2 regions of the Chelatococcus sp. YT9 genome follow, and region 2 is predicted to be linked to the other one. Evidence: predicted binding sites of a transcription regulator. Region 2 holds the regulator's gene; the other holds the start of a gene.

Region 1 (10,289 bases), 1.5 Mb from region 2:
GCCGCGCTCCGAAATGACGGCGCAGATGCATGACCGCAAGCAATGCATCGGAGGTGTCCCCCGCTTGCGTATCGCTCATCTTGTGCTCCGCTGGCGATAGACTGGCGCGGCGACATCGAGGCGAGGCATGGCAGCGAGGAGCGTCTGCGTGTAAGGCGCCTCTGGCGCGCCGAGCACACGCGTGGCTGGCCCCGTCTCGACCACGCGGCCGTGCCGCATGACCACCACGGTATCTGCCATCTCAGCGACGACACCGAGGTCATGCGTGATGAACAGGATCGCCATGCCGAGTTCGGCCTTGAGGCGGTTCAGGAGATCCAGGATCTGCGCCTGGATGGTGACATCCAGCGCCGTAGTCGGCTCGTCGGCGATAAGCAGCTGCGGCTCGCAGGCCAGCGCCATGGCGATCATGATGCGCTGCGCCATACCGCCGGAGAATTGGTGGACATAGGACGCGAGCCTCTGCTCAGGCTCGGGAATTCCGACCATCGCCAGGAGCTCCAGCGCCCGCTTCTGGCGCTGGAGTTCGCTGAGCGCGGTGTGCAGCCGCAATGTCTCCCGCAACTGGGCCCCGACCGTGTGCAATGGGTTGAGCGATCCGAGCGGGTCCTGGAAGACCATGCCGATGCCGCGACCGCGAATGCGCTCAAGGCTCGCCTCGTCAGCGGCCGCGAGGTCCCTGCCCTCGAACAGGATGCGACCGCCGGTGCGGCGGCCATTCCGCGGCAGGAGGCCGAGGATAGCCTGGCAGGTCACGCTCTTGCCGCTGCCGCTTTCGCCAACGACGCACGTGGTCCGACCTTGCTCCACACGGAAGGACACCGCATGGAGAACATCGGCATAGCCGCGCGTCGTGCGAAAGCCGACGGTCAGATCTTCGACGGCGAGGAGCGGACCGCCATCTTCACGCGGGCGTTCCCTGGTCACCCCGGTCACTTCGCGACGATTGAGAAGTTCGATGGGCGAAAGTCCATGTAATACTGGCTATAGGGCGTCCAGTTGATGGTCTTCTTCATGGCGTAGCCGGTAACGGGGTTGTAAAGCATCGTCATCGGCATGTCGTCCTGGAAGGCCGTCAGCAACCTCGCAAAAATCGCCTTGCGCTTGGCCTCCTCGCTCTCGGCCTGCAGTTCCCGCGCGGCGGTGTTGAAAGCCTCGCTTGCCCCATAGAATTTCCAGCTCTTCTGGTTGTCGGTGTCCGGTCCCCAGAGTGCCAGAATAGAACCGGTCGGATCCGGCACACGATAGGTGTTCGACCAGGCAAAGACCTGTGCGCCAGGTTTGCGGACCTCGTTGAAGCTTTCCAGGAAGTCGATCCGAGCATTGATGCCCACGGCGCGCCACATTTCCTGTATGATCTGCGCGGCCTCTACGTTATAGAGATAGTAGTTTGGGATCAGGCGATAGGATATTTCCTGCCCCTTGTAGGAGCTTTCCCCAACGAGCTTCTTGGCAAGTTCGGGATTATAGTCGTAACCGGGATTGTCCTTAATGTAGAGCGGTCCGAAGCTCGGCAGCTGATGCCCATTGGGCGCATAGGTCTGTCCCTTCCACAGGGCGTCGATGAGCGCCTTGCGGTCAATGGCAAGGCTCATCGCATGGCGCAGCTTCTTGTCCGAGAGCACCGGGTCGTTCGTGTTGAACTGAAGCACGTGGCTGTTTTCCAGCGGCTCGGTCTTCAGCACGATGTCATTGTACTTCTTGAGGCTGTCCCACTGATCGGGCGGGATCTCGACAGCAATGTCGAAATCCCCGGCGACAAGGCCGGCGACCCGCGCCGCGACTTCAGGCACAGAGCGGAAAGTGATCGACTTGGCGGCGGGGGCACCCTCATAATACTCATCAAAGGCAACGAGCTTGATGCGATCGTTTCTCTGATACTCCGAAAACTTGTAGGGACCGGTGCCGACCGGTTTCCAGCGCAGAGCCTTCGCGGCCTCGTCCATCCAGACCTTGGCCTCGACACCGTCCTTCTTGAAGGCGTTCCACGGCTCGTCACAGATGATGAAAGACATGTAGCTCGACAGACGATGCGCCATGATCGGATCGTGCTGCGCAACAGTAAATCGCACGGTGAAGTCGTCGAGCTTGTCGACGCCGGTAAAATTGCCGAAATAGACGCGGCCGTCGGGGTAGTATGGCTTCTCGCCCCACAGACGATCCGGAGAGAAGGTCGCCAGAACATCGTTAGCGTCGAAGGGACTGCCGTCGTGGCATTTGACGCCGCGCCTGAGCTTGACGTCGAAGGTTGTCGGCGTGGTCCAGGACCAGCTCTCCGCCAGACCCGGTACGAGATTGGCGCCGCCGTCGGCGGTCGGATGAGCGAAATCACGCCGGATGAGTGTATCGAAGATGGAGTAATAGGCGCGAACATCCACATTGCCGGTGCGCTCACCGGGATCGAGCGCGCGCGCCAGCTCATTGACCGCGACGGTCACATCCGGCCGCTCGGCTGCTCTTGCAGAAAGGCTTGGCAGGACAGCGAGGACAGCAGCAAGAGCAGCCCATGATGTCGTGATGGAGAGCCTTGATTTCATCTCTATTCCTCCCAGTCAACCGCCCCTCTCGCGAGGCTTTTTAATACGCGGGCCACACCGATGACGTGCGACACACTAATCTTGTTTTTCTCGAAACATGCGTTGTAACGTATCGACCTTCGCTAGCTTGGCGAGCGAACGGCCATGATCCGTCCGCGACAGCTCAAGGATCAGCGTGTTGCAGATTGCCATCGGAACTGAGAGCGAATGGAATTCGCCCTCATTGCCACGGGCCGCGACGAGCTGCATGTCACAGGTAGGCATGCCGGTGTGGCGGTCCGTCACGAGAAGCGTCGTCGCACCGATGGTCCTGGCATAGTCCACCACACGTGATGCGCCGGGGCTGGCATGGCGGAAGACGAACACAACCACGATATCCTCGGTGGTCAGACTCAGGAGCGCGTCCGCTGCCTGCCAGTCGGCATGGCCAACATGTCGCGCCCCATAGCCAGAGCGCACGAGCCTACGCACGAAGATTTCGGCGAGACTGCTGGCGTGCCCCTCCCCAAAGGCCAGAATGGTGTTGGCGTCACGCAGCAGGCGCGCCGCATGCACGATATCCGCGTCAGAGACCTGAGACGGCAGCGCGGCCAATGCGCTGATCTCACCCTCGACCACGGATGCGAGCAGCGAATGCCCCTCCGCGCGCTTCAAACGCCGGCGCACGCGCACCGACGCGTCGAGATCCGCCAGGATCGTATCCTGCAACGCACCGCGCATATCACGGTAAGACGAAAAACCGAGCTTGCGGGCAAGCCGACCCGCCGTCGAGGCATGGACGCCGGCCTTCAAGGCAACGAGGTGGGCGGGCAGAAAGCTGCCCGCAGCCTTGTCCGCAAGTAGGACATCGACCAGCCGTCGATCTGCGTCCGACAGCTTGTCCTGCTGCGCTGCGATGATCTCTGCCAGGCTCATGGCCCCTCCCCTGACCGTGACGGTAGACGAAGTGCAACGCCTCATGCAAGTTTAATTGCGCAGCACGCCTTGTCGCAATAAAAGTTGCACAAACCAACGATAGGTCAGGAGGGGACATTGAAGCAGGCCCATAGCTTCGGGAACGGAAATCCATGACAGAGATCGCCTCGCACCGCGGTGGTGCGCAATGCTGGCCGGAAAACAGCCGGCTCGCCTTCCGCCAATCCGCTGTTCTACCGGTGGAGTTCGTGGAGTTCGACATTCACCGCAGCCGTGATGGCGTGCTCGTGGTGCACCACGATGCGAAGCTCGGCCGTACGGCTGAGGGCACGGGGGCGATCGCCGACATGGACTGGGACGCGCTGAAGCAGGTGCGGCTCGTTGGCACCGATGAGGAGACCATTCCGACCTTCACTGAGGTTCTCGACATTCTGGCCCAGAGCCCGCTCAAACTGCGCATCGAATTGAAGAATCGCGCGGATGGCAGCCGCTATCCGGGCCTTGAGGCCGAAGTTGTCGCGGTGCTTGCCGCGCGCAGCCTCATGGAGCGCACGACCTTCACATCCTTTGATCTCGACACTTTGAGGGACCTGGCGGTAGCGGCCCCCGGACGACCGCTGATCTTTCTCGTCAAGGAATCGTATTTCGCCACACATGGCCGCGACGTCCGCGCCCTTGCGCGCAAGGCACGCGCCGCCGGCATCGGTGAAATCGCCTTGCGAGCCTCCCAGATGCAGGACGACGACCTGGCGATCTGCGCGGAGGAAGGTGTGCGCTTCGGTGTTTTTGCCGCGCATGACGAGCCGGCCATCTCCCGCGCTTTCGCGGCAGGCGTTTCGGCTTTCACGACCGACCGCCCAGATCTCGCGATTGCGCTGCGTCCTTGAAGGTCGCTTTCAGATCAGCGTCTCGTCGGTTGTGAAGGCGATGGTGAGCCAGCGCTGTGGCCCACCGCCGCCGACCTTGTCCCCAATCTCCCTCCGGATTACATCCAGCGTGCCGATACTCCCAACCGGAAAATCCTTCGGCACGACGATGTGGATTTCTACGAACAGCGCTCGCCCGATCTTCGCGACATAGCTCGAATAGGTGAGAAACCCGTTGCGTGCGACGACATCCGCGACGATCCCTCTGACCTTCTCATCAAGGCCGGCAGGCGCAATCTGAAAAATGCTGCTGAGCGCGTTCCGGACAATCTTGACTGGAACAAAGATCAGGCAAGCTGTGAGCACAGCCAAAACAAGCGGATCGATATAGGGAATGAAGGGCGAGAACTGTGTGCCCTCAATCGCCAACGCCGTCACGAAGGCAACGAGCAGTGCCAAAGTGATAAGGCCTGACATCAGCCAGCTTTGCGTGTCGATGCGGATGAATTCCGATTGGAGCTTCCTGTTCTTCCGACGCTCGACGAAGACCATGCTGAAACAGGCAATGGCAACGATGGTCGCGTAAACCAGCGCGAGATCGAAGTTGAGCACCCGCCCGCCGGCAACGATATCGCTGATGGCGTTCAAAAAGGCATAGAAGCACAGCAGCATGAGGACGCCGCCGTTGAGCGCTAGGACCATCGGTTCGATGTGCCAGTAGCCAAACTGGAAGCGTCTGCTCGTCTCGCGGCTGATGAGACGCATGGTGCCGAGGGAGAGCAGCGACATCGCGGCATCAATCGCAGAGAACACCCCATCAAAGAGAATCGACATCGACCCGGACAGGAGACCGAACAACACGCCGATTGACGCAACGACGAGCGTCACGATGATCGACATGCGCATGAGCCGTTGCTCACCGGTCGTGTCGATTGGTGTCGTCATGGTCCGCTCCGTCTCCGCCTCGAGATAGCATACCGGCGGGACTGCCAGATGCCAGACAGCTTGACCGGCGGCCGCGCCTCCGGCAGGAAGCAGCGACCGAAGAGAACAGGAACCGCGCTCGAAAATTTTCGCGCGTGGAATTTGCACGATGGCGATAAACCTCGACCTGCGCGGTCTGAAATGCCCCCTGCCGGTGCTGCACACGCGCAAAGCTCTTCAGCGGGCTGCCGTCGGCACCGAACTTGTGATCACCTGCACCGACCCTATGGCCGCGATCGACATTCCCCATCTCCTGCAGCAGCGTGGTGATCGCCTGGTATCGCAGCAGCGCAACGGCGACACGCTAATCTTCACGGTCGAGCGCCGCAGCCCCTGAGCGCCTCGCCCCTATGCGGCGCAAGGCGGCGCTTCATCCGGCAAGCCCAGCGAGCCGCTCGGCCTCGTCACGGTCGGCTGGCGTATTCACATTGAAGAACGGGTCCACGACCGCACTGGGCCATTCCGCCACGGCGATGCGGTAACGACCGGTGAATGCCGCCACGGATCGAATAGCATCCGCCGTCAACGCGTCCTGCAGTTCTGCTGCGAGCGCGACCGGCCAGAGTGTTGTCGCGTGGTGGCGTCGACCGTGCGACGCGGCGCAGGCGAGATCGGCGCCGGCATGCGCACGCGCCTGATGCAACCGTCTCACCAGATCATGGGGCAAGAACGGCGTATCGACGGTGCTGCTCACCATCCACGCCACGTCCGGGTGATTGGACGCGCACCAGGACAGACCGGCAAGAATACCCGCGAGGGGGCCGATCTGGCCCGGAATACTATCCTTGACAATGTCATGCCCTGCGTTTTCCCCTTGCAGGGCGTCGCCGCCAGTATTGACGGCAATCACGACGCATTGCGGGACGAGGCGATCAAGGACGTGGGCAAGCAATGGCTTGCCAGCCAGCACGAGCCGAGCCTTGTCGGTGCCCATGCGCCGGCTGCGCCCGCCAGCGAGCACGAGCCCAGCCGTTGCCGGGCTTCCACCGCTGGTTGTCATAGGCCACCCTCGACGGACAATGGAAGGGAGACGCCTTCCAGCTGCGCGAGGCTCCAGACGACGAGTGCATCCACGAGGCGCTCGCGTGCAGCTGCTTCCGCCGGGACATCGCCCGCGCGATGCCACGCACTCCCTAGAAAGGCATCCCAGTCCGAGAGCCGGCTCGTCGGAACCGAAGTGACAAGAGGTATGCCATGCGTCAGGGTGGCGATGAACTCCGCCCGCAGCCCGCCCCCATCGACCTCGGCCTTCCCGAATTTTGAGAGAATGGCGAAGGCCGCGGACGGAAGCGACCGGGCGGCGAGGGCCGCCGCTTCAGCAAGTCCCCGGCTGTCCAGGCGGCAACCGCTCGCGGCGGCGCCCACGGGCTGTGAGATGCCTATGAGGCGGCCGCTCGCCAGATCCTCAGCAACCATCCGGGCTGGGACCGTCGCCCCATCGCCGAAACGGTTGTGCTGGACGAGCCCGGCGAGAGGGATGCCCTCCTGCCGTAGGCGTCCGGCGAGCGCGGCGAGGATGCCATCCGCGTCGCCTCGCTTGTTGTAAACGATCGCTGCGACCGGGAGCATCGATCGCGTCGCTTGGCTCATGTCCGACAATTCTGTGCCCTTGAACCGCTGATCACGGGCCAGCGTATCGGACACCGGGATCAGAGACCATCAGGCGTTTTGTCAGGCCGCGGTTGCGCCGCTCGGTTTCACGGTCTGGAGAACCTCGAAACCCTCGAATTGCGGATGGCCGACGTAGAGCGCGCCGCTTGAGCCCGCGCCCTTGTGGGCGAGCCGGAAGGCCTCCGACTTGGTCCAGGCCTCGAAGTCGGCCTTGCTGCGCCAAATGGTGTGCGAGGAATAGAGCACATGGTCCTCGCCACGCGGACCGCGCAGCAGATGGAACTCCACGAAGCCCGGAAGATCTTCCAGATGGGTTTCGCGCGACAGCCAGACGTTCTCGAAAGCTTCCTCAGAGCCGAAGGCTACCTTGAAGCGGTTCATCGCAATAAACATGGGCTCGGTCCTTTATTGAAGAAAAGCTCTCCGCCGCTATGCGACGAAGAGCATGGCAGATCAGTTGGTCAGGGTCACCGGGACCAAAGGGCACGCGCGCTCTTCAGGCCCGCCATCACCCTCGCTATTTGCTGGCGAAGCGCACCGTCAGCGCGAACTTCGCCGTCAAGCCCGGGCTCGCCTCGGTGTTCAGGTATTGCGTGTACTGGCGATCAAAGAGGTTCTGGATCACCACATCGCCGCGGATGTCTTCGTTGTACTGATACGACGCGAACAGGTCGACCAGCCCGTAGCCGCCCTCAGGATTGGTCACATTCTTCTTGGTCTTGTCCACCAGCGTCAGGCGCGTGCCGAGGGTCAGCTTATCGTCGAAGAAGCGGAAGCCGAGGGTCGAGGAAATGCGATCTGGCGACACGCTGTTGAGGGGACCGCCCGTGATCTCATTCTTGCCATTGAGAACAGTGCCTGCGACCGTCATGAAGCCCCAGTTCCAGTCGTAAGCCGCCTCGAGCTCCAGACCTGTGATCTTGGCCCGAGCGACGTTGACATACTGGTAGGAGTACATCGGCATGCAGAGTTGCGGTGCGCGGTTGCAGACGCTCGACGGCATGCCGGGAATGAAGGGCACGAGATAGGGCGAACCTGTCTCTTCCATATCGATGTAGTCATCGATCTTGTTACGAAACACATTCACCTTGGCGCGGAACGTGTCGCCGTCCTTCAGGACGTCGTTGTATTTCACGTTGACACCCGCCTCGAGGTTACGCGCCACTTCCGGCTTCAGATAGGGGTTGGGCAGGATGTTGAAGGCCGGGAATGGATGCGTGCCTGCGATCAGCGTCTCGGTGATCGAAGGGGCGCGGTAGCCCTCCGCGTAAGTACCATAGAGCTCGATGCCCTTCACCGGTGTCACGCCCACCGTGAACTTCGGCGAAACGCGGCTGCCGTCCGACTCGTAGCCGCCACCGTTCAACTTGTACTCGTCATAACGCAGCGCACCGAGCACACGCAGCCAGTCGCTGTACTTCAGCTCATCCTGGATGAACGCACCCGTGAGACGACGGTTGCCCGAGGGCGTGAGAGCCGTGACATATCCGCCCGCGTTGTCGATCGTTTTCACGCGGTCCCATGAACTGTCAAAACCATAGGTCAACGCATGTTCGAGCGGGCCTGTCGTGAACCGGGAGGTGTTGTTGATGTCAAAGCCATGGGTTCGGATGCGATCAGACGCCCTGTCACCCGGCTCGACACCGAGCGCCGCATAGGCGGAGGTGGGCGAGATCGTCGTCTGCTGGAGCTTGGTCTCGGTGTAATAGCCCTTGATGCTGAGGTCGAGCCACGGCACGTCCGGACGGCTGAAGGTATAGCCAAGCGTGTAGGTCCCGGTCTCGACCTCGTTGCGCCAGCGTGTGCCCGCGCCGCTTGTGCCATTGTTGGTATAGTCATAGTCTTGGCGCAGAGCCGTCGCGCTGATCTGGTGCCCGTCGGCTGGCCGAACGTTGAACTTCATCAACCCCGCCACCAACTCGCTGCCGGTATCAGAAACCTTGTCGCCGTTACCGTCCTTGTAGGTGTTCGTGTTGCGGTACACGAATTGGCCGAACAGGTCCGCATTCGTGCCGAGGCGCACCGCGCCAGAGGTGCTGTTGAGGAAGCCTGCGCCATTCGTGCCGACGCCGAACTTCTGTTCCATACCGAATTTTTCGTCTGGCTTCAGAAGATCGTCGATGGAACGCGTCCGGAAGGAGGCGACGCCGCCGATGGCGCCCGATCCATAAATCGTCGACACCGGGCCACGCACCACGTCGATCTGGCCGACGAGTTCAGGATCCAGATAGAACGTGCCGTTCGAGTTGTGACCGGAAATCTGGAAATTCTGGCGCGCCCCATCCACCAGCACGTTCACACGACCAAAGTCCTGCATGCCGCGGATGTTGATGGATTGGCCGGGATCGTTCACGGCCATCGGCGCGACAACGCCGGGAACACCGATGAGAGCGTCCGAAATCGTCGAGGCCTGGAACCTGTCCATGTCCGTACGGGTCACGACGCTGGCACCCGCCAGCGTATCGACCACCGTCTCGACCGTCTTCGTTGCCGTGATGGTGATCGCGTCGAGCGTGATCACATCTTCCGGCGCGCTCATTGAAGTCACCGGCTGATTCGCTGGCGATTGGGCTTGGGCAGCCGTCGCCGCCATCATGGCCGAAAGGGATACGAAAGCCAAAGCCTGCAGCCTGGTCGCACGAAACATCGCAACGTCCTTGAAATACGAGTTTTTATGCTGGCTGGCGAGGTCCCGCGTCGCGGGCCTGGAGGCTGGCTGGCGTCAGAAGGTCGAATGCGAGATGCATGCGACGTTTGCGTTTCGTAAATACCTATTTTAGAGGTGTCAATATTGGTGCTAGACCCAGTTTAATCTTTTTCTAAACTGGGATTACGGGACCATCCAGCATTAGTTTCACATTTGAATAGTTCGAATAAGATGAGCTCGCACGAAACGTCTCCGCCTGCGCCGCCCGCCTCCGCAAAACATTCCGCGGAGCAGCCGGTCGTGAACGCCCAACAGCTCTTCGGCGACAAGCGCGAGCTGGTCATCGTCCATAATGGCGAACGCTACCGCCTGCGCATCACAGCCAACGACAAACTGATCCTGACAAAATGACCGATATCACCGCTCGGCGCTTATCCCGGCGCTCCTTGTTGCAAGTTGCCGGATCATCGGCCGCGATCATCGCCTTTGCGTCGACGAGCCTTATTGCCCAGGACGGGTCGCCAAAGCGCATCGTCGCCGTCGGCGGCGCTGTAACGGAAATCCTCTATGCACTTGGCACGCAGGATCGGATCGTCGGGATAGACACGACGAGCCTCTACCCGCCTTCCGCGCTGAAGGACAAGCCGAACGTCGGCTATATGCGCCAGTTGTCCGCGGAAGGTGTGCTGTCGTTGTCGCCCGATCTCGTGCTGGTCTCGGCAGGCTCAG
Region 2 (10,289 bases):
TGTCTCCAGAACGGCGCCCTGCGTCAGATCTATCTCGTGCAGGGCAACGTTTTCGAGCCTTTCCTTGACGCGCCTTCCCAAGCCGGGCAGGAAGCTTGCCCGTACGCGAAAGGCCCTGCGCCCGAGGCGAAGGTCAAGACTTGCCGGCTGCACCTGATCGTCCGCAAATGGAACCGCGGTGGTGATCACGCCAGCCTTTTCCAGCTCCAGGATGGCTTCGGCCGGCTGAATGCCGGGTAGGATCTTAGGAGCGGGCATGGGTGTCTCGGCTAAAGGCTTCGTTGCGGTCCATAAAATGACCTCCTGCCCTTAGAGCAAGAGGGCTCGCCCGGCAAAGCAAAATGCGCCTTTCGTGGAGCGGCTGCGAAGTTGCCGCATTGCAGCGGAGTTCACTTTCACGGGATTGACGCTCGCCCACACACGGGCTTAACCAAGGGCGGGCCATCCCCATGGGCCCTGTGTTCGGGCGCCGGCTTACCTCTCGAGGCAGCGTCCCAATCGGAGGCGCAGCCATGTACGAAACGGTCACCCGCAACATTCGTGTCGGTGTCGTGCCGCGCTTTCTGGAGAAGGAATCGTTACCGGCTAAGAAGCGCTTTTTCTGGTCCTACACTATCGAGATTACAAATCTGGGGCAGGAGACGGTGCAGCTGATGGCGCGACATTGGCATATCACGGATGGTCTGGGCCGCCAGCACGAAGTCCGTGGGGAAGGTGTGGTCGGGGAGAAACCCGTCATCGAACCGGGTGAGACATTCAGCTATACCAGCGGCTGCCCCTTATCCACGCCGCACGGCACCATGCTCGGCACTTACCAGATGGAAAGCCAGGCGGGTGAGTCCTTCTCCGTGAACATCCCGCTTTTCCCGCTTGAGAGTCCCTATATCAAACGTGTCATGCACTGATACCTGGGCTGTCCATAGCGTCGCGGAATTCGTGTTCCGCCGCATGAGCTTCATACCGTGAAACCAGTTACGATGATCGGAAGACGGGAATGACCGGAAGACGTTTGGCTCCGCTGGATCTCTTGGCCGATCTCGTGGCCTTCGACACCGAGACGCCGAAGTCGAACCTCGCGCTCATCGCCTATGTCGAGGACTATCTCGCAAGCTGGGGGGTACCCTTCGTGCGGCTGCCGAACGCCGACGGCGACAAGGCCGCGTTATTCGCAACGATCGGGCCTTCGAGCGACGGCGGTGTCGTCCTGTCCGGCCATACGGATGTGGTGCCTGTCGCTGGCCAGACATGGACAAGCGATCCCTACCGGTTGCGCGTAGAAGAGGGGCGGGCCTATGGACGCGGTGCCGTCGATATGAAGGGCTTCGTCGCGCTGGCGCTTGCCCATGTGCCGGATTTCATTGCGGCCGATCTCACGCGGCCACTACACCTGTTCCTCTCCTATGACGAGGAGACCACGTGCCTCGGGGTGGTCGACGGCATCAATCGCTTCGGCATCGATCTCCCCCGGCCAGGCGCCGTGATCGTCGGCGAGCCGACCGACCTCACCATCGCGGACGCTCACAAGAGCGTCGTGACTTTCACCACAACCGTGCATGGCAAGGAGGCCCATTCGGCTAAGCCGGAGCTTGGCGCCAGTGCGGTGATGGCAGCTGGCCTCCTCGTGGCCGAGCTCGTGCGGCTGGCGGATGTCTATGCCGAGCGTGGGGACGCTTCCGGGCGCTTTGATCCGCCGTGCTCCACCATCCATGTCGGCACTATCGCGGGCGGCACAGCTCGCAACATCATGGCCAAGGAATGTCATTTCCACTGGGAATTCCGCGGATTGCCCGATCTTGATGGCGGTGAGATTCCGGCCCGGTTCGCAGCCTACGCGGATACGGTGCTTGCGCGCATGCGCCGCACCGCGCCGGAGGCGTCCATCGAGACCGTCTGCCACGCCGACGTCCCCGGATTGCGGCCGCTCCCAGGTTCGCCGGCGGAAGAGCTCGTCAAGGCCGTCACGGGGCGCAACAGCACGCTCACTGTGTCCTACGCGACGGAAGCGGGGCGCTTTCAAAATGCTGGTGTGCCGACGGTGGTTTGCGGCCCGGGTTCCATCAACCGCGCCCACCAGCCCGACGAGTACATCACGTTGGCAGAGCTCGAGGCCGGGGCCGACTTCATGCGCCGGCTCGCGACCAAGCTGAAGGGCTAAGACTGGCGACGTCAAGCGGGCTGGTCAGCGAGTTCCGCCGGTTCGATCTCGTAGTGACGCGAGCAGAATTCACAGGTGATGCCGATACGGCCATTGTCGCCGACCATATCGTCGCGGTCCTGCTGTGAAAAGCTGCGCAGGGTCGCGAGAATGCGAGGACGCGAACAGCGGCACTCCTCGTGTACCGGCTGGCCCTCGAAGACCCGCACGCCACGCTCGTGGAACAGCCGCAACAGCAACCGCTCGCTCTGCAACGCCGGATCGATCAATTCGTGATCTTCGGTCGTGTCGGCGAGAAGCTTGGCTTCCATCCAGCCATCGTCCTCGAACGCCTCGGTGAGCCCCACATCATGCCCATCCGGTGCATCACCGGGATGAAGATCGGCCTGTCGCTGGCGGTCGGACGAGGAGGGCAGGAACTGCACCATCAGCCCGCCGGCTCGGTAGCGCATGCCTGAGCCTTCCTCGTCGCTGGTGAAGGCTTCGCCGACGGCGAGCCGCACCCGGGTGGGGATCTGCTCCGACTGGAGGAAATACTGGTGCGCGGCTGCCTCGAGGTCGTCGCCCTCGAGGGCGACCACACCCTGATAGCGCGACATCTCGGACCCCTGGTCGACGGTGAGTGCAAGATGCCCGTTGCCGAGCAGGTCACCGGTTGCCAGGGTCCCTGTCTCGGCCAGACCTGCTAGACGCTCGGCGTCGAAACGCGCGCAGGCCCGCAGCCGGTCCGGCGCGTCGAAATCGACGACTAACATGTCGATGACGCCGTCGGTGCGCGTCTGCAACTGAAAGCGGCCATCGAACTTCAGGGCAGAGCCGAGAAGAGCCGTCAACGCGGTCGCCTCGCCGAGAACGCGAGCCACGGCCGGCGGATAGGCGTGGCGACGCAGAATGGTATCGAGCGCCGGGCCGAGCTTGACCACCCGGCCTCGCACGTCGAGACCCTCGACGGCGAAAGGCAGAACCCGGTCATCCGCGGTTTGAGCACTCACATCAGCCATTATTGAACGGCTCCCATACACCAGGCCAGGATGCCCTTCTGGGCATGCAGGCGGTTTTCTGCCTCATCGAACACAACGGATTGGGGACCATCCATGACTTCGTCGGTCACCTCCTCGCCGCGATGGGCGGGAAGGCAATGCATGAAGATGGCGCCTTCGTTGGCTGCAGCCATAAGTTTGGTGTTGACCTGGTAAGGCTGCAAGAGGTTGTGGCGGAACGTTTCATCCTCATCACCCATCGACACCCAGCAATCGGTGATGATGGCGTCGGCTCCCTTAACCGCAGCGAAGGGGTCGTCCGTCAGCATGATCTCGGCACCCTCGCGCTTGGCCCGCGCGATGAGATCAGCCCGCGGCGCGAGTTCAGGAGGCGTCGCGATATTAATGCTGAAATCGAGCCGGGATGCAGCTTCCACCCACGACGCGAGGACGTTGTTGGCGTCCCCCGTCCAGGCGACGGTGCGCCCCTTGATGGGGCCCTGGTGCTCCTCGAAGGTCAGGAGGTCGGCCATCACCTGGCATGGATGCGACAGCTTCGTGAGCCCGTTTATGACCGGGACCTCGGCGAATTCGGCGAGCTCCAGCATGGCGTCGTGATCCAGGATGCGGATCATGATCGCATCGACATAGCGTGACAGCACGCGTGCCGTGTCGGCGATCGTCTCGCCGCGGCCGAGCTGCATTTCCGCGCCCGTCAGCATCAGAGGCTCGCCGCCAAGCTCACGCATGGCCACGTCGAAGGACACGCGGGTGCGGGTCGACGGCTTGTCGAAAACCATCGCCAGCACCTTCCCGTCGAGGGGGCGGGTCGTCTGGGGCTGGCCCTTGCGGCGCGCCGCCTTCAGGGACGTGCTCGCCGCGAGAACCCGACGCAGCTGATCTCCGGAAAAGTCCGCAAGATCGAGAAAATGCCGAGGCGCGGAGCTGGAGATGATCTTTGGTGCATTCGTCGAGGAGGTCGTCATGGCGCCAACTCCGGTTGGCCTGCATCGGCCTTGGCGTGAGCCTCCGACACAGCCTTGGCGGCGGCTTCGATGCGCGCCAGGGCTTCCGAAATCTCAGCGTCCGTGATCGTCAGGGGCGGGATCAGCCGAACGACATTGCTGCCTGCCGCCACCACCAACGCTTTCTCCGCGCGGGCCGCATTGACAAAGTCGCCGTTCGGCGGCGTGAGCTTCAGGCCGAGCAGCAGACCCTCGCCGCGGATCTCGGTGATGACGTCGGGATAGCGGTCCTTGAGCTCCGCGAGGCGTTGCTTGAACAGCAGGCTCTTGCGGCGTACCTCTTCCAGGAACCCATCCGCGAGTATGACATCGAGAACGGCATTGCCGACGGCCATCGCGAGCGGATTGCCCCCGAAGGTCGTTCCGTGTGTGCCGGCCGTCATGCCCTTTCCGGCCTCGGCCGTCGCGAGGCATGCGCCCATGGGAAAGCCGCCGCCGATGCCCTTGGCGACAGCCATGATGTCGGGCGTGACGCCGGACCACTCGTGGGCAAACAGCTTGCCGGTGCGGCCAACGCCCGTCTGGACCTCGTCCAGGATCAGCAGCAGGCCTTTGTCGTCGCATATCTGGCGCAGACGCTTGAGATCGGCGGTAGGCACCGACCGAACGCCGCCTTCTCCTTGGATCGGCTCGATCAGGATCGCGGCGGTTTCATCGGTGATCGCCGCCTCGAGGGCCTTGAAATCGCCAAATGGTACTTGGTCGAAGCCTTCGACCTTCGGGCCGAAGCCCTCCAGATATTTGGCCTGGCCACCGGCGGCGATGGTCGCGAGTGTCCGACCGTGGAAAGCGCCTTCGAAGGTAATGATGCGGAACCGCTCGGGATGGCCGCTCACCGCGTGATATTTCCGCGCCATCTTGATGGCGCATTCCAGGGCCTCCGCACCGGAGTTTGTGAAGAAGACCGTGTCGGCGAAGGTCGCGTCGACGAGCCGCTGCGCGAGCCTTTCACCGCCGGGGATGCGATAGAGGTTCGACGTGTGCCAAACCTTGGACGCCTGCTCAGTCAAGGCTTCCACGAGATGCGGATGGGCGTGGCCGAGTGCGTTCACGGCGATGCCCGCGCCGAGGTCGAGATATCGTTCGCCTTGTCGCGTCATCAGCCATACGCCCTCTCCCTTTTCGAATTCGATGTCGGGACGCGCATAAGTCGGCAGCAACGGCGAAATCACGATTTCAACCTCCGCAAGAGGAAAGTTTCCAAAAGAACCATGGGCAGACATCACCGATATCGGGCCCGTGTCTCGGAAAATCAAAGTGCCGCCCACGGAGGGGCGGCACTCCATCAATTCTAAAGGTCATGTTTTCCATGTCAATTCAAAGACTGTGATACCTCTCATCAACGTCCGAGCCGCCGCGGACGGGCTGGCCGGATCGGATGGGAAAGGATCTCTGCGCGCCACCTGCAGGATTTGATATGTGCCGGAACCGAAGACGCTTTTCCCCTTGACTCTCGGACGAGGTTCTTGGGGAAAACGGCGGGTGTGGCAGGGGGACTCTTGCCCCCGAGTCGGGGCATATTGTAGTTTCGCCTTCAACGACTACGACATCTCGTGTAGCGGAACTTATCATTCGCGTTCGTTGTCACCATGCAACGGGGTTGGGCTCGTGTGGAGCTGGCCGCGAAAGATAAGGGATTCCATGCACTGCAACTGCTGACGGAGAAGGCGATGACCGACCCGAGCCAATCTTGGAGCGATGAGCGTGTAGAGCTCTTGCGCAAGCTCTGGTCTGATGGCCTCAGCGCCAGTCAGATCGCCGCCGAACTCGGCGGTATCACCCGCAATGCGGTGATCGGCAAGGTGCACCGCCTCGGCCTGTCAGGCCGCGCCAAGAGCACCGCCAATTCCGCTCCCCGTCCCCGCAAACCGGCCCGGCAGCCGGGTGCTGCCGCGCCGGCTCCCGCCGCTTCCGCGCCAGGCCCCGTGCGCACTAGTGCCGCGCTGGCTCCTCAGCCCGTCGCCGAAGCGGCTCCCGTGCTCGTTCGCCTGCCTCAGCCCCGCGAGGAAGTGGTGATCCCTATGTCTGAGAGGGTCACCATCATGGAACTCCGTGAATCCATGTGCCGGTGGCCCATGGGTGATCCAACGACGCCGGAATTCCGCTTCTGCGGCGCCCGGTCCGAGCTGGGTATGCCCTATTGCTCGCACCATTCGCGCATTGCCTATCAGCCCGTCGCCGATCGCAGGCGGGATCGTAAGCGGGCCTGAGGTCTTCGGCTGCCCGGTGACGCGGATAGCTGGCAAACATTCGAGCCCTTGAAAGGCCGCTGCGATGTGATCGCGGCGGCCTTTCTCATTGGGTCGACAGGTATCGATCCGCCAGTTCAGCCAGCCTTCGCGAAGGTCTCGTCAAAGGAATAGCCGGCGCCACGCACCGTGCGGATCGGATCAGGTCGGCGCATGCGGTTGATCGCCTTGCGGAGGCGCCCGACATGCACGTCGACGGTCCGCTCGTCGATGTAGACGTCGTGGCCCCACACCCGGTCGAGCAACTGCTCCCGGGTGAAGACACGGCCCGGGCTCTGCATCAGGAACTCGAGCAGCTTGAATTCCGTCGGCCCGAGATGGAGCTCCCGGCCGCCGCGCTTGACCCGGTGGGTCTCGCGATCGAGTTCGATATCGCCGGCAATGAGTTGCGCCGCAACCTGACCCGGCTTGGCGCGCCGCAGCAGGGCCCGCACGCGCGCCAGGAGTTCCGGCACGGAGAAGGGCTTGACGATATAGTCGTCGGCGCCGGTCGCGAGACCACGCACACGCTCGGTCTCCTCGCCGCGCGCCGTCAACATGATGATCGGCAGCCGCTCGGTCTCCTCGCGCGCGCGGATGCGGCGGCACAGCTCGATGCCGGAGAGCCCTGGCAGCATCCAGTCCAGCAATACGAGGTCCGGCACCGCTTCGCGCAGCCGTATCTCCGCTTCGTCGCCACGGGCGACGCTGTCGACTGTATAGCCCTCGGCCTCGAGGTTATAACGGAGGAGCAGCGTGAGCGGCTCCTCATCCTCGACGATCAGAATACGTGGTCCCATCGAAAGTCCTATGGTTCCACTGTTGTCCTGGCCCCCCGGTTCACAGGATCAGTGGGATCAGTTGCTAGGATCGGTTGGCGCCTTGGTGAAGCTGGAGGTATCCCCCTTCGGGCGGTCGGCAGCCAATGTGACGCCTGTCGCCAGATAATGGACCGTCTCGGCGATGTTGGTGGTGTGATCGCCGATACGCTCGATGTTCTTGGCGAGGAACAGAAGGTGCGTGCAGAACGTGATGTTGCGCGGATCTTCCATCATATAGGTGAGCAACTCGCGGAAGATCGACGTGTACAGCGCATCGATGCGATCATCGCGCTGCCAAACGTCAAGGGCTTGCGCGTCATCTCGCTGCACATAGGCATCGAGCACGTCCTTGAGCTGCTCCTGCACGAGATCGCTCATGTGTTGTACGCCGATCACGAGCTTCTGAGGCTGTGTTTCGCCGCTGATGGCGACGACACGTTTGCTCGTGTTCTTGGCAAGGTCCCCGATGCGCTCGAGATCGGCGGCCACGCGAATGACCGAGATCAGTTCGCGCAGGTCGACCGCCATGGGCTGGCGTCGCGCGATGGTGAGCACGGCGAGTTCTTCGATGTCACGCTGCAACCCGTCGAGGCGGGCATCAGCGGAGATGACGGACTGGGCGAGAGTGCTGTCGCGCTTGACCAGCGCCAGCGTGGAGTCCGTGAGCATCTTCTCGGCGACGCCCCCCATCTCGACGATCCGGGTCCGCAGTTCGTCGAGATCCTCGTCGAAGGATGAGACGATATGTTCAGGCATTGCCTCAGGTCCCCTAGCTTTGGCCATCAGGATCAGCCAAACCGGCCGGTGATGTAGTCCTGCGTACGCTTGTCTTGCGGTGCGGTGAAGATCTTCGAGGTATCGTCGAACTCGATGAGGTCGCCGAGATACATGAAGGCCGTATACTGAGAGACGCGCGCCGCCTGCTGCATGCTGTGCGTCACGATGGCGATAGTATAGTCGCGCTTGAGCTCGTCGATCAGCTCCTCAATCTTGGCCGTCGAGATCGGATCGAGCGCAGAGCACGGCTCGTCGAGCAGGATGACTTCCGGCTTCACCGCGACGGTGCGGGCGATGCACAGGCGCTGCTGCTGGCCGCCGGATAGGCTGAGCCCGCTGGCGTCGAGCTTATCCTTCACCTCTTCCCAAAGCGCGGCCCGGCGGAGCGCCGATTCCACGCGGTCGTTGAGCTCGCTCTTGGGGAGGTTCTCGTAGAGGCGCACCCCGAAGGCGATATTGTCATAGATCGACATCGGAAACGGCGTAGGCTTCTGGAAGACCATGCCCACCTTGGCGCGCAGGAGGTTCAGATCCTGCTTGGGCGAGAGGACATTCTCGCCGTCCAGAAGCACTTCGCCCTCGGCACGCTGTTTCGGATAGAGGTCGTACATCCGGTTCAGGACGCGCAGCAGTGTTGACTTGCCGCAGCCGGACGGGCCGATGAACGCGGTGACGATGTTCTCGTAGAGGGGCAGGTTGATGCCCTTCAGCGCAAGCGAGTCACCATAAAAGAACTTGAGGTTCTTGACCGAGACCTTCTCGGATTGGGGCTTTTCCGTAGCAGTGGTCATCTTTGTTTCCCCGGCGAAGAGAGCGTCCGTGCCGTGATGCTGAGGGCGAGAACAGCGAAGGTGATGATGAGGGCGCCGACCCAGGCAAGTGCCTGCCAGTCCTTGTAGGGGCTCAGGGCGAACTGGAAGATGACCGAGGGAAGGCTGGCCATCGGACCGTTGAGATCCGTGCTCCAGAACTGGTTGTTGAGAGCCGTGAAGAGAAGCGGCGCGGTCTCGCCGCTGATACGCGCCACGGCGAGCAGCACGCCCGTCACCATGCCGGCCTTGGCGGCACGATAGGCGATCTTGCGGATCACCACGTGGCGGGGCAGGCCAAGCGCGGATGCCGCTTCACGAAGCTGGTTGGGCACGAGGTTGAGCATGTCTTCCGTGGTGCGCACGACGACCGGAACCACGATGATGCCAAGCGCCACGCCGCCGGCCCAGGCAGAGAAGTGGCCCATGCGTGCCACCATGATCTCATAGACGAAGAGGCCGATAACGATGGAGGGCGCGCTGAGCAGGATGTCGTTGATGAAGCGTATCACCATCGACAATTTTCCATAGCGTCCGTACTCGGCCATGTAGGTACCGGCGAGGATGCCGAGCGGCGTGCCGAAGAGCGTACCAAGGAAGGTCATGATCAAGCTGCCGACTATGGCGTTGATCAGACCGCCCTGGCTGCCCGGCGGTGGCGTGTTCTCCGTAAACACCGCGACGGACAGGCCGCCGAAGCCTTCCCACAGGAGCGTGCCGAGGATCAGTACCAGCCAGCCGAGGCCGATGGCTGCGGCGGCGATGCACAGGCCCATGGCGATCGTGCTCGCGCGCTTGCGCTTTGCATAGGCGGCGGGGTTTTTCGCAACGTCCATGACAATCAACCCCCGGTGCGCTTCTCGATCCGCATCAGCATCAGGCGCGCTGCCGCGAGAACGAAGAAGGTGATGACGAAGAGGATGAGACCGAGAGCGACGAGGGAGGACGTGTAAACGTCACCCACCGCCTCGGTGAATTCGTTCGCGATCGTCGCGGAGATCGTCGTACCGGGCTGGAGGATCGAGGCTGAGATCCGATGGGCATTGCCGATCACGAAGGTGACCGCCATCGTTTCGCCCAAGGCGCGGCCAAGGCCGAGCATGACTCCGCCGATGATGCCAACCCGGGTGTAGGGGATGATGACATTGCGCACGACTTCCCAGCGCGTGCAGCCGAGCCCGTAGGCGGCTTCCTTGAGCACCGCCGGAACCGTCTCGAAGACGTCGCGCGAGATCGAGGCAACGAAGGGCAGGACCATGATCGCCAGGATCAGGCCTGCGGTCAGTGTACCGATGCCGTAGGGCGGCCCGGCGAAAACCGAGGAGAGAACCGGGATCGGCCCAAATAGCGAGATAAGGAACGGCTGTACCGTGCTCTGCAGGAAGGGCGCGAAGACGAACAAGCCCCAGATGCCGTAGATGATGCTGGGGATGCCGGCGAGGAGCTCGATGGCTGTGCCAATGGGCCGGCGCAGCCACGGCGGGCAGATCTCAG

Evidence for each region. Region 2 encodes PhoB, which activates phosphate uptake and scavenging genes when phosphate is short. Its sites were predicted from a motif close to TGTCATNNANCTGTCAT; they were not measured.
Region 1: a site for PhoB is predicted at 3,492-3,508, ahead of KIO76_RS15820 (glycerophosphodiester phosphodiesterase family protein). Genes of this name have one in related genera too.

Annotation. Positions count from the first base shown of each region.
Region 1 is NZ_JAHBRW010000001.1:3,424,652-3,434,940, reverse strand. It holds gene KIO76_RS15840 (ABC transporter ATP-binding protein) at 1-79, opposite strand, end outside; gene KIO76_RS15835 (ATP-binding cassette domain-containing protein) at 76-927, opposite strand; gene KIO76_RS15830 (ABC transporter substrate-binding protein) at 933-2,537, opposite strand; gene KIO76_RS15825 (MurR/RpiR family transcriptional regulator) at 2,613-3,452, opposite strand; gene KIO76_RS15820 (glycerophosphodiester phosphodiesterase family protein) at 3,605-4,339, shown strand; gene KIO76_RS15815 (cation diffusion facilitator family transporter) at 4,349-5,263, opposite strand; gene KIO76_RS15810 (sulfurtransferase TusA family protein) at 5,412-5,639, shown strand; gene mobA (molybdenum cofactor guanylyltransferase MobA) at 5,673-6,302, opposite strand; gene KIO76_RS15800 (DUF2478 domain-containing protein) at 6,299-6,892, opposite strand; gene hmuQ (heme-degrading protein HmuQ) at 6,974-7,306, opposite strand; gene KIO76_RS15790 (TonB-dependent hemoglobin/transferrin/lactoferrin family receptor) at 7,431-9,560, opposite strand; gene hemP (hemin uptake protein HemP) at 9,861-9,971, shown strand; gene KIO76_RS15780 (heme/hemin ABC transporter substrate-binding protein) at 9,968-10,289, shown strand, end outside.
Region 2 is NZ_JAHBRW010000001.1:1,962,153-1,972,441, forward strand. It holds gene KIO76_RS08815 (2'-deoxycytidine 5'-triphosphate deaminase) at 1-258, opposite strand, end outside; gene apaG (Co2+/Mg2+ efflux facilitator ApaG/CorD) at 513-905, shown strand; gene argE (acetylornithine deacetylase) at 995-2,155, shown strand; gene KIO76_RS08830 (Hsp33 family molecular chaperone) at 2,167-3,156, opposite strand; gene argF (ornithine carbamoyltransferase) at 3,156-4,121, opposite strand; gene KIO76_RS08840 (aspartate aminotransferase family protein) at 4,118-5,383, opposite strand; gene KIO76_RS08845 (GcrA family cell cycle regulator) at 5,831-6,370, shown strand; gene phoB (phosphate regulon transcriptional regulator PhoB) at 6,487-7,188, opposite strand; gene phoU (phosphate signaling complex protein PhoU) at 7,246-7,965, opposite strand; gene pstB (phosphate ABC transporter ATP-binding protein PstB) at 7,998-8,777, opposite strand; gene pstA (phosphate ABC transporter permease PstA) at 8,774-9,631, opposite strand; gene pstC (phosphate ABC transporter permease subunit PstC) at 9,637-10,289, opposite strand, start outside.